Linked DNA regions of Methylocaldum szegediense. The protein of the gene in region 1 binds, or shares a complex with, the protein of each later gene. Links are inferred from orthologs where the notes say so. Each region holds a gene or a part of one and is shown on either strand. Other genes may lie near its edges.

Region 1 (6,232 bases):
CAAGGATGTGGGCTGTATCGACTGTCACGGCAGCGTCGGCGCCAAATCCATTCAGCACGACAAAGATCTGGTCATGCCTGACCGGGCCAAGTGCGGAACCTGCCACACGACGGAATTCGCCGAGGCCGAATCCGAGAAAGAGCAGGAATGGCCGCAGGGCCAGTGGTCGAAAGGGCATCCGTCCCATGCGGTCGACTGGAAGGCTAACGTGGAGACCGGGATCTGGGCGGGGATGGCGGAGCGCGAGATCGCCCAGGGCTGCGATATGTGTCATTACCAGCAGAACAAGTGTGACGGCTGTCATACGAGGCACACGTTCTCCGCAGCCGAGGCCCGTCAGCCGGAAGCCTGTGCGACCTGCCACAACGGCGTGGATCACAACGAATATGAAAACTATCTGCTATCCAAGCATGGCACCGTCTATCTGACTCAGGGCAAGGAGAAATGGAACTTCGAGGTTCCGTTGAAAGACGCCATCACGAAGGGCGGTTATACGGCTCCGACTTGCCAGACCTGTCACTTCGAGTTCGAGGGTGAATATTCGCACAACCTGGTACGCAAAGTGCGTTGGGCTTTCAACCCGACTCCTGCGATTGCCGACAACCTGAATCATCCTTGGTTCGAGGACCGTAAAGACGCTTGGGTGCAAACCTGTGCGAACTGCCATTCTCCGAGCTTCGCCGAGAGTTATCTCACCGCGGCGGACAAGGGCACGATTGCGGGTCTCAAAGTCGAGCAAGAAGCCAAGAAAGTCGTCGAGGCTTTATATAACGACGGCCTATTGCCCGGACAGAAGACTAATCGCCCGGCACCGCCGAATCCGGAAAAAGATGCCGCGGGTGGATTTTTCCAACTGTTCTGGGCCAAAGGGAACAACCCGTCTCACGTGGAGCGCGTTTACGCCGATATGTGGGAGCATGACCTGATCAAGCTCTACAAAGGACTGTTCCACGTCAACCCGGGCGGTTTCACCTACACTGAAGGTTGGTCGGAGTTGATGCGTGATTACGCCATTATCATGGACGAGAACACCAAGCTTCGGGAAGCGGCCGGGAAAACCGCGCAAAACGGCGAATCGACGACCCGGGCGGCCTTGCGCGAGTTTAAGGATGCCGCCACCAGTCGGTATGTACTTGGTTCGCTCCTAGTCGCCGCCGGTATCGTGGTGATCCGTTCCCGCAAGCGCTAGGAGCGGCATGACGCGCCTTGGCGAGGATACCCGACGCAGCAGCAAACCGAGACTGTTTCTAGGCCTTGGGTTGCTGCTCGTCGGGATAGCCATCTTCTTTTTCGGATTGCCGCACTTCTTTTCCGAGGAATTGCGGTTCCAGAAGATTAAGGAGATGAAACCCGGCGATCCGGGCTTCCCCACGCTGGAAGGGCAATTTCAGCCCGAGAGTCTAGGGGAATATGAGATTAGTCGGGGAGATCAAGCGAAGGTCTCTTTGCACGCCGTAAGTTACCGCGACAAAAGTGGTGAATTGCGGCGTGCTCTTATTTTTCCGCCGACCGAGCAAGGTTCATCCGCGTTGCCTGGCGTCGGTGACGGAAATCGTGTGCGTCATGATCTCTGGATGAGCGCGGCGAAAGCGGTTCGTCGACACACGGACGAGAACGCTTTGTTCGTGTCTTGGTGGGATAACGCTCAGCGAATCCACTTTTTGACCGGCCGCGACGTTTGGGCGATGCAGCCCGTAGCGGATGCGTTCTCCGAACCGCGTGCAAGGGATTTTTGGGGCGAAATTGCCGGCGGCTTTGCGGAAGACGAGCAGCCGCTGCGTCAGCTAGCGCGCTGGCTGACCATGGATGCCGATCAGGCGCTTGCCGAACTTTCGGAACGTTTGCCGAAAGATAGGCCGGTTTTCTGGGTCGTTTGTTTGGACGATCTGGCTAGACTTTCGGAGGTCGAGTCCCTGAGCGGTGTCACTCTTCCTTTCGAGGCACGATTCTTTCCGGCCGAATCGAATATCCACGCACAGATTGCGGCGGTAAAACGTTGGGCAGGGGAAAAGGGGAGCGGCAATTATCTGATTCATCCGCTTCCGGGCGGCGGTATTCGTGCTTGGCGCATCACCGCGGAAGAAGGCGAAAAAACGCTTTTGGCTCGACTGTTACCTTTCGTCGGTTCCATAGGCCACACCCCTCCTCAATTGCAACTGGTCTACCAGTCGGAGCAGGGCGCTTATCTCAGTATCTTCAAGTGGGTTACACAGTAACTGAATAGACGATTGCCTTGCGGTAGACTGTTGTGTTCCATAGGGCACACCCGGTTTGGCAGTCACCCTAAAAGAGAGAGTCGCGATTGAGAGTCTGTGTCGGCAGGGCGTTGACCCTGGGTCTGTCGAATGGCGTGTCATGAGCCGAGTCGAAGGGCTTTTAGCGCACTTCCAATGTTCTGCGATAATTAGCGGCAATGTTATGGCCGAGTTGGAAAGGGATGGTCGACAAACGCAAATATTTGCGTACCGCGATCAACGCGAGCGTGTCGATAATGCACGATTCTCTCGGTACAATCGAACTGACTACAGCTGACATCTCGGACGGCGGGTTGTTTGTTCATACGGATGGCTGCCCTCAATTTGCTGTCGGAGATGAAGTGAAAGTCCAAGTTTGTGAGATCGCGGACGCACCCGTTCTTCGTGCAGTTGTGGTCAGGCTGACGACCGAGGGTGCAGGGCTGCGCTTTCTGGATGATGACGAAACCAGCGCCGTCCAAGTCGTGTCTCACGCTGCTCGGTAATGGCCGTATCGGTTTTAATGCCGCTTGGTAACGTAATAGAGCATTCAAGACAGCTTTCCCGACTAATTGATGAATCATCCAGAGCCCACGCTTCAAGCGCGGAGATTGGAGTGCGTGCGCTCCGATAGCCTTTTGTTCACTGACCTCAACTTTTGCGTCAGAGCCGGGCAGGTTCTTCAAATTGAGGGGCCCAACGGCAGCGGTAAGACTAGTTTGCTGCGGATACTCGCCGGCCTCACTCCACCCAACGAAGGAGAAGTGTTGTGGCGTGGCGAGAACATAGCCCGGCGGCGCTCTACCTATTTTTCCGAAACCGCTTATTTGGGACACCAGTTGGGGTTAAAAGCGGATCTTTCCGTCGAGGAAAATCTACGTCTCTCGCTTGCCCTCAATGGTTTGTCTTTTTCGCGTGCAAGCTTGGAGGAAGCCCTTCAGACTGTAGGTCTCGAGGGGCGAGAAACGACGCCCGCCCGGGCGCTTTCGGCAGGACAGCGGCAGCGTATTACTTTAGCACGACTGATTTTGTCGTCCGCCGTTCTTTGGATTCTCGACGAACCTTTTACGGCACTAGATTCAAGCGGCGTTACCTTGGTAGAGGCGATGCTGAGATCACATTTGAACCGTGGCGGCTTGGCGATTCTCACATCTCACCAAACCGTACGCCTGGATGGTGGACTTATCAAGCTGGCATTGACGTGATCAAATGATCGGGCCTTTTTTTGCGCTGTTTAAGCGAGATCTGTTGCTAGCCTTCCGTCACCGCGGCGAGCTTGTCAATCCCCTGCTATTTTTCCTAATTGTTGTGACGCTGTTTCCGCTCGGCGTCAGTCCGGACAAAGTGCTGCTTCGCCAGATCGCTCCGGGAGTGATATGGATCGCGGCACTGCTGGCTGCACTGTATTCCCTGGAAAACATGTTCCGCTCCGATTTCGACGATGGTTCGCTGGAACAGTTGGCTTTGAGTCCGTACCCTCTTTCGCTCTTGGTCCTCGCGAAAGTTCTGGCGCATTGGCTGGTGAGCGGACTGCCGATGTTGCTGTTGGCCCCGCTGTTGGCCATGTTCCTTTCCATGCCTTCAGCCTCCGTGACCGTACTCGAATTGACGCTTCTGATCGGAACGCCCCTCTTGAGCCTGATCGGCTCCATCGGTGTGGCGTTAACCGTAGGTCTTAGGCGTGGAGGTATACTGCTGACCTTGCTTGTTTTGCCCTTGTACATTCCCGTTCTCATTTTTGCGACCAACGCGGTTTCGGCCGCGGCGGCGGGATTATCAGTCACTGGTCAATTATATTTTCTGGCCGCCATGCTGGTGCTGGCGCTTACCTTGGTTCCTTTAGCGACAGCTGCCGCGTTGCGAATTAGCTTGAGTTGATACTTATGTGGACGTTTTTCCATAAACTTGCGTCGCCGAAACATTTTTATCTTATTGCCGGCCATTTGATCGCCTGGTTAGGCGTGATTACGGGTTTATTGTTCTTAGTCGGCCTATATCTCGGCTTATTCGTCGCTCCGCCGGATTACCAACAAGGAGAAAGCTATCGAATCATGTTCGTGCACGTGCCGAGTGCATGGATGTCACTTTTTGTTTATGTGTTTATGGCCGTTCTGAGTGCTATTTACTTGATTTGGAACATCAAGTTGGCCGACGTGATGGCGACCAGTTCCGCTGCTCTAGGCGCATCCTTTACATTTCTCGCATTGGCGACGGGCTCGCTTTGGGGCAAGCCCATGTGGGGGGCGTGGTGGGTATGGGACGCGCGGTTGACGTCGGAACTCATTTTACTTTTTCTTTACCTGGGCTACATTGCCTTGGTCTCCGCCATCGAGGATAAGCGCGTGGCTGCCCGGGCCGGAAGCGTCTTGATCTTGGTCGGTGTTGTAAACGTCCCGATCATCCATTACTCGGTGGAGTGGTGGAGTACCCTTCATCAGGGGCCTACCGTGACGAAATTCGACAAGCCCTCCATCCATTTGAGCATGCTACTGCCGCTGCTGCTTATGGCTGCAGCTTTTCAGCTCTATTACTTCACGGTTCTTTTGATTCGTGCCCGAGCCGAAGTGCTTGATCGTGAGAGGCGCAGCGCTTGGGTACAGGAGGCGTTCTCGGAGTCCGCAGCCGATTAGAGCGTTTTCAATACGAAAAGCGGACCGGGTCGGCCTGAACGGCCCCAACCAAATCCGTGCACGCGTTCTAACGGAACGCAGTTAGCCTAAGCTGGAACTACTCTAGGGACAGGGTCCTAGACGTATAAAAAACCCCGGCCGATTCACATCGACCAGGGTTTCGAAAACTGTTCGCGACCTTGAGAGGCGCGAAATTACTTCATCATCGACTTTCTGAACATGCGATCCAATTTGCTGTTCACTTCCTCGGCAGAAGCAGCGGCTCGGCGAGCGGCGGATTCTGCGCTGGCAGCTTTCGATTCAGCGGCCTGAGCAGCAGACAGCGCTTCATCGGCGGTGCTCTTCACCGAAGCAACTTCCGCTTTCAAGCCGTCGACCTGAGTCTGAAGGTTGTTGAGATCGGATTTGCTGGCACAGCCTACGGTCAAGCCAGCCGACAACAGTAGTACGCCCAATTTGGTTGCTTTCATCATCGTTTCTTTCCTTTTTTATTGACTGAAATGCTTGGCGAGATCTTCCGTCCCGAAAAACAAACGGGTAACACGTCTAAGTTTACCCGGAACGGACGATCTTTCCAGTATTATTTTGGCACAAATTAGCGAATTACCACTAGCGTACCTTTCCTTACTCAGGCGAACCTTTTGATTTGCTCATTTGCCATGGCAAAACATCCCTGAGCCTAGCCGGAGAACTGAAGAATCCAGTGCTTGGCTAGCACCAAGTCGCGAATTCCGATATGTCTCCCAAGTACCGCGTTTTGAGGCGGAACGTACCCATCGAGACTAGCATGTAATAATAGTGCGATAGGTGTTCAGCCCTAATACGCCTTAAGATGCAAAAGCGCGTTCCAAGTTTTCCTATTCGGGTAAGTAAAACGCAAGAACGTTTGGTATCGGTCGTTCTCGGTGTTCTAGCCGATACGATATTCATCCAGCGGAGTTTTGTAATCTCCTCGCTCTTTGCTTAGGCTCGAGTCTTGGAGACCTATCGCTATCTATCTATAGAAAACATCCAAGTTGCGATCACCTTCCGTTAATTTCAGAAGGCGCGGTACGGTTTTCGATCAACAGCCATACGTTTTTCCGCGCTTTTACGCTGCTTTCGGCTCTCAAATCACTATCAACGCCGAAAGAAGGCCGAGGACAGACCGAAATTTCACGTGTTGTCCCCCAAATTCTGAATCTTCTTTCGTAAAAACTTAAAAAGGTTCTCGCCTGAGAAAATGACTGAGTAGAATAAATAGACGATTTCAGCCACCTTACAATATTTCAGCTATGCAGATCGAAACCCGAAAGACGACGCCCTATTCCGATCAAAAGCCCGGAACCTCGGGATTGCGCAAGAAAGTGAAAGTTTTCTTACAAGAGA
Region 2 (6,203 bases), 980 kb from region 1 along the record:
TAGCGCCCGGCTTCCCATTGTTTCCGCACTTCCATGACTTTGTAGCCGCCGCATTCCGCCAGCGTTTTCTCGCGGCCGGCGCAGGTTCGAACGAGCTTTTCGTAGGGCAGATGGCGATTAGCGACAAAATAGAGCCGGCCGTCGGGCTTGAGGGAAGTCAGAGCCGTGCGAATAAACGCTCGGCCCAAGCCGGGATCGGCCTCCCGCCCAGTGTGAAACGGCGGATTCATGATGACGAAATCAAACTGATCGACGGGCAACCCCGCGGTAACGTCGTGCCAATGAAAATGTAAGGACGTCAAGGGGGCGAATACGGCAAGGTTGCGTCGTGCTGCTTCTAGTGCCTTATGCTCAGCTTCGAACAAGTGCAGCCCGGTGATAGCGGCGGAACGGGAGAGCAGCATGCGGCTCAAATAGCCGTAACCCGCTCCGAGGTCGGCACCGCATCCCGCGAGATCGTCCGGAAGACATTCGACAAGCAAGCGCGAACCGGGATCGATGCGATTCCAACTAAACACGCCGGGCCGGCTCAACAAATCTGTTCCCGGTATCGGCTGGAGTTCGCCTGCCCGAAGCCAGGACGCCATTAATACCCGATCGAGTCGGGCGGACTCTTTTTTCCCCCAAAATACCCGACATTTGTGCTTGCTGAATGACTGAATCCTGCCGATCAGCTCCGCGCAACGTTTTTCCAGCGAAGTCGCGCCGAGGTCGTTGGCGGCGGTAACGACCAGTCTACCGCCCTCGTGCAACCGTGAGACCGCTTGTGCAATGTGGTAAAGGGTTTCTTCCTTGTGCTTGGTCGCGAAAACGATGGCAAGACTGCACTGAGTATCGGTCTCGGTGACGGCTTCGGCACCCAGCCCGACCAAGGCGTCTGCTTCCGGCTTAAAGGTCTGTTGGCAAAACACCGGTCGTCCGCGCAGCCGCCGAAGATAATCGCCAGGCACGGCGCGAAAAATCAAAATGCCGTCTTCGTTTTCAATAGGGTACTGATCGAGAAATTTATCCAAGGCGGAAGCTTGGGGATTCATGGCTATGAGAGACGGAGATGTCAGGACGAAGCGTTTTTTTATTTATTAATCAGCCCGTAAATGCCCTCGTAGTATTTACGGGCCGCCACCCAGCCCAGTACACGCCCGGCCTGGGCTCACGCGGCTTGTTGCCGCGCCGGGACATCCCTGCCCCGGATTAACCCGGCCCATATTTACAGGCCGGGTTAACAATAATCGCCATCCACCCGGGACGCGTAGCTTATCCGAGCCTGCGCGCGGTGGTCAGTCAGAATGGGGCCCCTTCGATTTCGGTATGTCGTGCCGGAAAGGCTTTCCGCCCGTGCACTCATTCCTGAGCGCCAGAGCGAGAACGCTGTCTCGGAAACCCACCCTTTCTGAAGGCAAGCATGCCAGCGGCGCTTTGTTATTTCGGTCTATTCGGCCGTCGGGCGGCAATTTTTCATTTTTATCTATCCGATTGCTAGTATATCGGCATATGGCCCGTTCTCACTTCCACGACACCTCATGTCCAGCCCGGTCAAACTGCCTTATTTCGATGCCCTTCTGAATCTCCTGGATCGAGGCGATCCCAATGTGGAACGGGCTTTCGGGCGTCACGTGCATTGGGGTTATTGGCCCGACCCTAGGCAGGCCGACGGATCGGCCGAAGATTTCGCGCTGGCGGCCGAGCGGCTTGCCGAAATGGTCTATACGGCGGCGGAAGCCCAGGATGGCCAGCGGATATTGGATGCTGGCTGCGGCTTCGGCGGCACGGTCGCGAGCCTAAACGGCCGATTACGAAACGCCGAATTGATCGGCCTGAACATCGATCGACGCCAGTTGCGGCGCGCGCGTGAACAGGTTTCTGCAGAGATCGGGAACGTCCTTAACTGGGTTCAAGCCGACGCCTGCGCCCTACCCTTCGCCAACTGCAGTTTCGACACGGTTCTGGCGGTTGAATGCATTTTTCATTTCCCGAGCCGGAGAAGCTTCTTCGAAGAGGCGTACCGGGTGCTGAAACCCGGCGGGCGGTTGGCTTTATCAGACTTTGTCCCGAAGCCGTTGCTGCGGCCCGCCATGACCTTCGCTTCCCGCTGGCCGGCTTCGGCCGGATTCTACGGGCGCTGCAAGTTTCACAGTACCCTGAAGGACTATCGCCACCTGGCTGCGGAAACGGGATTCGTCATCCGCCATGAACGGGATATCACATCCAACACCCTGCCTACTTATGATTTCGTGCGCAAGCTAGCCAAGGACCTGTCGACGACAACGGTGTCGGCGATCATCGAAACCCTGTTCGCAGAATGGGCCAGCCGATTGGGACTGCTGCGCTATCTAGTGTTGGCCTTAGAGAAGCCCAGCTGAGGACTTATTCGAACAATGCACCAGGTTCCGCCGCAGGATGGTATATGCTCGCATCCCACAGTGCCGACATGTTTGCCGGTAGTTATGCGCGCCTTTACGTCTGGGCGAAACGGCAGAAACGGAGAGTCACGGCGCGCGGAAAGTCGCGAGGATATAATGGCTTATAGCGGTGCACACCTGACTCACCCTAGAATTTGCCGTCGTTTTATGTCGAAAGGGATATCCTTGGCGTCCCCGAGGAACTGTTCAGGCTCAAAACGGTCCGATCGAGCGATCAAATTTTCTTGAAAACCATCCAAACCTGTCCGTTTTTCGGGACTTATGTTCACTCAAGCAATTATTATCGGCTCGATATGGTTTAATACCGGGTTAATCGTTAACAAGCTTCAATCGATTCCATGAATTGGCAACAGTTTTTTTCCATGGGCGGCTACGGCTTTTATGTGTGGACGTCCTACGGTTTGATGTTTGTTGTTTTGGGCCTCAATCTCTTTTGGGCGATACGCCGAAAATCCGAAGTGACTAAAAGCGTCGTGCGTCGGATAAGGCAGGAGGGCAAACGGTCATGACCCCACGCCGCCGCCGCATGATCGTGGTCGGGCTGATTCTGGTTGGCGTCAGCTTAGCGACGTTTCTCGCACTTACCGCATTCCAAAAGAACTTGTTGTACTTTTATACCCCTTCGCAAGTCGCCGCGGGCGAAGCGCCCAAGGGTTACCCCTTCCGGGTCGGCGGACTGGTGGTTGAGGGCAGTGTGCAGCGCGAACCCGATAGCTTGACGGTACGCTTCTCGGTTACCGACGGAAACGCCGCGGTTCCTATCCTCTACACGGGCATCCTGCCCGATTTGTTTCGCGAAGGTCAGGGCATCATCTCGGTCGGGCAGATCAACGCGGATGGCGTGTTCGAGGCCAGCCAAGTGCTCGCCAAACACGACGAGAATTACATGCCGCCCGAGGTTGCCGACTCGCTGAAGCAAAGCGGACAGATGTCCCTCAACTATAAGGATTTTCAGAAATGATCGCGGAATTGGGGCATATCGCCTTGATCATGGCGCTGTTCATGGCGCTGTTGCAGTCGGTGTTTCCACTGCTCGGCGCGGCGCAGGGCGTGCCGGTCTGGATGGCGGTGGGGCGGGCCGCTGGGCGTGCCCAGTTCTTCTTCCTAGCCGTGGCGTTTGCCTGCCTGATCGCGAGCTTCGTGAATCACGATTTTTCCGTGCTCTATGTGGCGCGGAATTCCAATACCGCCCTGCCCCTTTATTACCGTATTTCTGCCGCCTGGGGCGCCCACGAAGGCTCGATGTTGCTCTGGGCCTTGATCATGGGGCTGTGGACAGTGATGGTGACGATCTTTAGCCGCAGTCTGTCTGAGGAATTCCTGGCGCGCGTCTTGGGCATCATGGGTCTCGTCAGTGTCGGCATTCTGTTGTTCATCCTGCTGACCTCGAATCCCTTCGAGCGCCACTTTCCGCCGCCCGCCGACGGCAACGACCTCAATCCCCTGCTCCAGGACATCGGCATGACGGTTCATCCGCCCATGCTGTACATGGGCTATGTCGGGCTTTCGGTCGCATTCAGCTTCGCCATCGCCGCCCTGCTCGGCGGCTCGCTGGACTCGGCCTGGGCTCGCTGGTCGCGACCCTGGACCCTGATCGCCTGGGTGTTCCTGACCCTCGGCATCGTGCTCGGCTCCTGGTGGGCTTATTACGAACTCGGCTGGGGCGGCTGGTGGTTCTGGGACCCCGTGGAAAACGCCTCCTTCATGCCTTGGCTGGTCGCGACCGCCTTGCTCCATTCGCTGGCGGTCACTGAAAAGCGCGGCGCCTTCAAGGCCTGGACCGTACTACTCGCCATCTTCGCCTTTTCGCTGAGTCTGTTGGGAACTTTCCTGGTTCGTTCTGGCGTCCTGACCTCGGTCCACGCCTTCGCCTCGGACCCGGCGCGTGGGCTGTTCATTCTGATCTTCCTGGCTATCGTCGTCGGAAGCTCGTTGCTGCTGTACGCAATCCGGGCGCCTATGGTCAAGGACCAGGTCCGCTACGGCTTCGTGTCGAAAGAGAACCTCTTACTGCTGAACAACGTCCTGTTGATCACGGCCGCCGCCAGCATTCTGCTCGGAACGCTTTATCCTCTGGTCCTCGATGCCTTGCAACTCGGCAAGATTTCGGTCGGTTCGCCGTATTTCGCGAGTGTGTTCGGCCCTTTGATGACACCCATCTTTCTTTTGGCTGGCATCGCGCCGATGTTCGCCTGGCGTGAGGCCGACCTCGGCAAGATCGCGCGGCGCGCACGTTTTGTATTTCTTGCAAGCCTGGTGCTCGGCGTGGTGTCGACCGCGGTATTTTGGGACCCTATGGACATCAAGACTATGGCGGGACTCAGCACGGCGTTCTGGCTAGCCGCTAGTGCGCTGTTGAGTGTTTGGAATCGGGTCCGTCTGCGTGAATCCCCGCTTCAGGGTCTCAAAGCTCAATCCCGGAGCTTTTACGGCATGACCCTAGCGCATATCGGCATCGCGGTGTTTCTCACCGGCGTCGTCCTGTCCGAGCGCTACAGCCAGGAAGAGATCGTGCGGCTCGCACCGGGCGAGTCTTCGACCCTGGGCGATTACACGTTCACGTTCAAAGGCGTGACCGAGGTACAAGGCCCCAATTTCGTCGCCCAACAAGGCGAATTCCGGGTGCAACGCGGCGAGCGGGAAGTCGCCGAACTCCGGCCGCAAAAGCGCGTTTACCTGGTGCAGCGAAACGTCATGACCGAAGCGGCGATCGATCCCGGCCTCACCCGTGATCTCTATGTGGCGCTGGGCGAGCGGATGGATGGTGGCGCCTGGAGCGTGCGGCTCTATTACAAGCCGTTCATCCGCTGGATTTGGCTGGGCGGTTTGTTGATGATCGCTGGCGGCCTTTTTTCCGCCGCGGATCGGCGTTACCGTTTGGCGACCCGGCAGGCGGAAGCCTGGAACGAGTCCGCCGAAAGCAAGCTGGCGTAACAGTAAAGATCACTCAGGGTCGAGCATGCGGACTCTATCCATAATAGGTTGGAATAAGACCGTAGCTCCGAAATCCGACCCCAGTCGTAAACGGTCGTCCTGCAAAAGGTCTGGCCGGCGCTCCCGGAGGCACCGTTTGCGATTGGAATGCCGGAGCCTAATCCCGGCTGGCTGTCGGTAAAAGCTTGGCGACCTATGTTACCGCGTTATCCTGAGCTAAATTTCTTTGTTTTTGGTGCGCTTCTTTCACAACCGAATCTTTAATTCATCATGCGCTATCTCATTCCCTTGGTCGTGTTCGCCGTCATGGTGATCTTTCTGGGTATCGGTCTAACATTGAACCCCAGAGAAGTGCCCTCGCCGTTCATCGGCAAACCCGCGCCCACGTTCAACCTACCCCAGGTAGCGGATGCTAACAAAACCCTGAGTACTGACGATCTCAAGGGCGAGGTGAGCCTGGTGAATGTCTGGGCATCCTGGTGCACGTCCTGCCGGGAAGAGCACCCGGTACTGCTGCAGCTCGCAGAGCAAAACATCGTCCCCATTTACGGCCTCAACTACAAGGACGAGCGGGACAATGCCCTCGCTTGGCTGCAGCGCCTCGGCGATCCCTATACCGCGAGCGCTTTCGATCCCGAAGGCAAGACCGGGATCGATTGGGGCGTATACGGCGTACCCGAAACCTTCGTCATCGATCGCGATGGCATCATCCGCCATAAGCAGACCGGGCCTGTGACGCCGGAAATCCTCGAAAAGAAATTGTTGCCATTGATCCGCCAATTGCAAAACAAATCTTCATGATGCACCGGTTACTGCCGTTCTTTCTGATTCTTCCCCTCACCGCTCAAG

Evidence for each region.
Region 2: the proteins of ccmB (region 1) and ccmE are in contact, whole or in part, in a solved structure (PDB 8CE8), measured with the Escherichia coli proteins. The link is inferred for Methylocaldum szegediense from one-to-one orthologs.

What each region holds. Positions count from the first base shown.
Region 1 is NZ_OX458333.1:3,289,454-3,295,685, forward strand. What follows is about bases 2,312-5,277. They hold ccmB (heme exporter protein CcmB), read left to right. Parts: upstream 2,312-3,443; coding sequence 3,444-4,112; downstream 4,113-5,277. Other genes in these bases: QEN43_RS14160 (PilZ domain-containing protein), read left to right, coding at 2,438-2,740; ccmA (cytochrome c biogenesis heme-transporting ATPase CcmA), read left to right, coding at 2,810-3,439; QEN43_RS14175 (heme ABC transporter permease), read left to right, coding at 4,118-4,864; QEN43_RS14180 (Lpp/OprI family alanine-zipper lipoprotein), read right to left, coding at 5,059-5,277. Outside these bases: QEN43_RS14150 (multiheme c-type cytochrome), read left to right, coding at 1-1,189; hydroxylamine oxidation protein HaoB, read left to right, coding at 1,197-2,216; more of QEN43_RS14180, read right to left, coding at 5,278-5,337; QEN43_RS14185 (alpha-D-glucose phosphate-specific phosphoglucomutase), read left to right, coding at 6,139-6,232. UniProt on the Escherichia coli protein: Required for the export of heme to the periplasm for the biogenesis of c-type cytochromes.
Region 2 is NZ_OX458333.1:4,266,888-4,273,090, reverse strand. What follows is about bases 1,717-4,653. They hold ccmE (cytochrome c maturation protein CcmE), read left to right. Parts: upstream 1,717-2,925; coding sequence 2,926-3,381; downstream 3,382-4,653. Other genes in these bases: QEN43_RS18600 (heme lyase CcmF/NrfE family subunit), read left to right, coding at 3,378-4,653; ccmD (heme exporter protein CcmD), read left to right, coding at 2,759-2,929; QEN43_RS18615 (class I SAM-dependent methyltransferase), read left to right, coding at 1,717-2,360. In the rest of the region: QEN43_RS18620 (class I SAM-dependent methyltransferase), read right to left, coding at 1-1,034; more of QEN43_RS18615, read left to right, coding at 1,521-1,716; more of QEN43_RS18600, read left to right, coding at 4,654-5,354; QEN43_RS18595 (DsbE family thiol:disulfide interchange protein), read left to right, coding at 5,625-6,155; QEN43_RS18590 (cytochrome c-type biogenesis protein), read left to right, coding at 6,152-6,203. UniProt on the Escherichia coli protein: Heme chaperone required for the biogenesis of c-type cytochromes. Transiently binds heme delivered by CcmC and transfers the heme to apo-cytochromes in a process facilitated by CcmF and CcmH.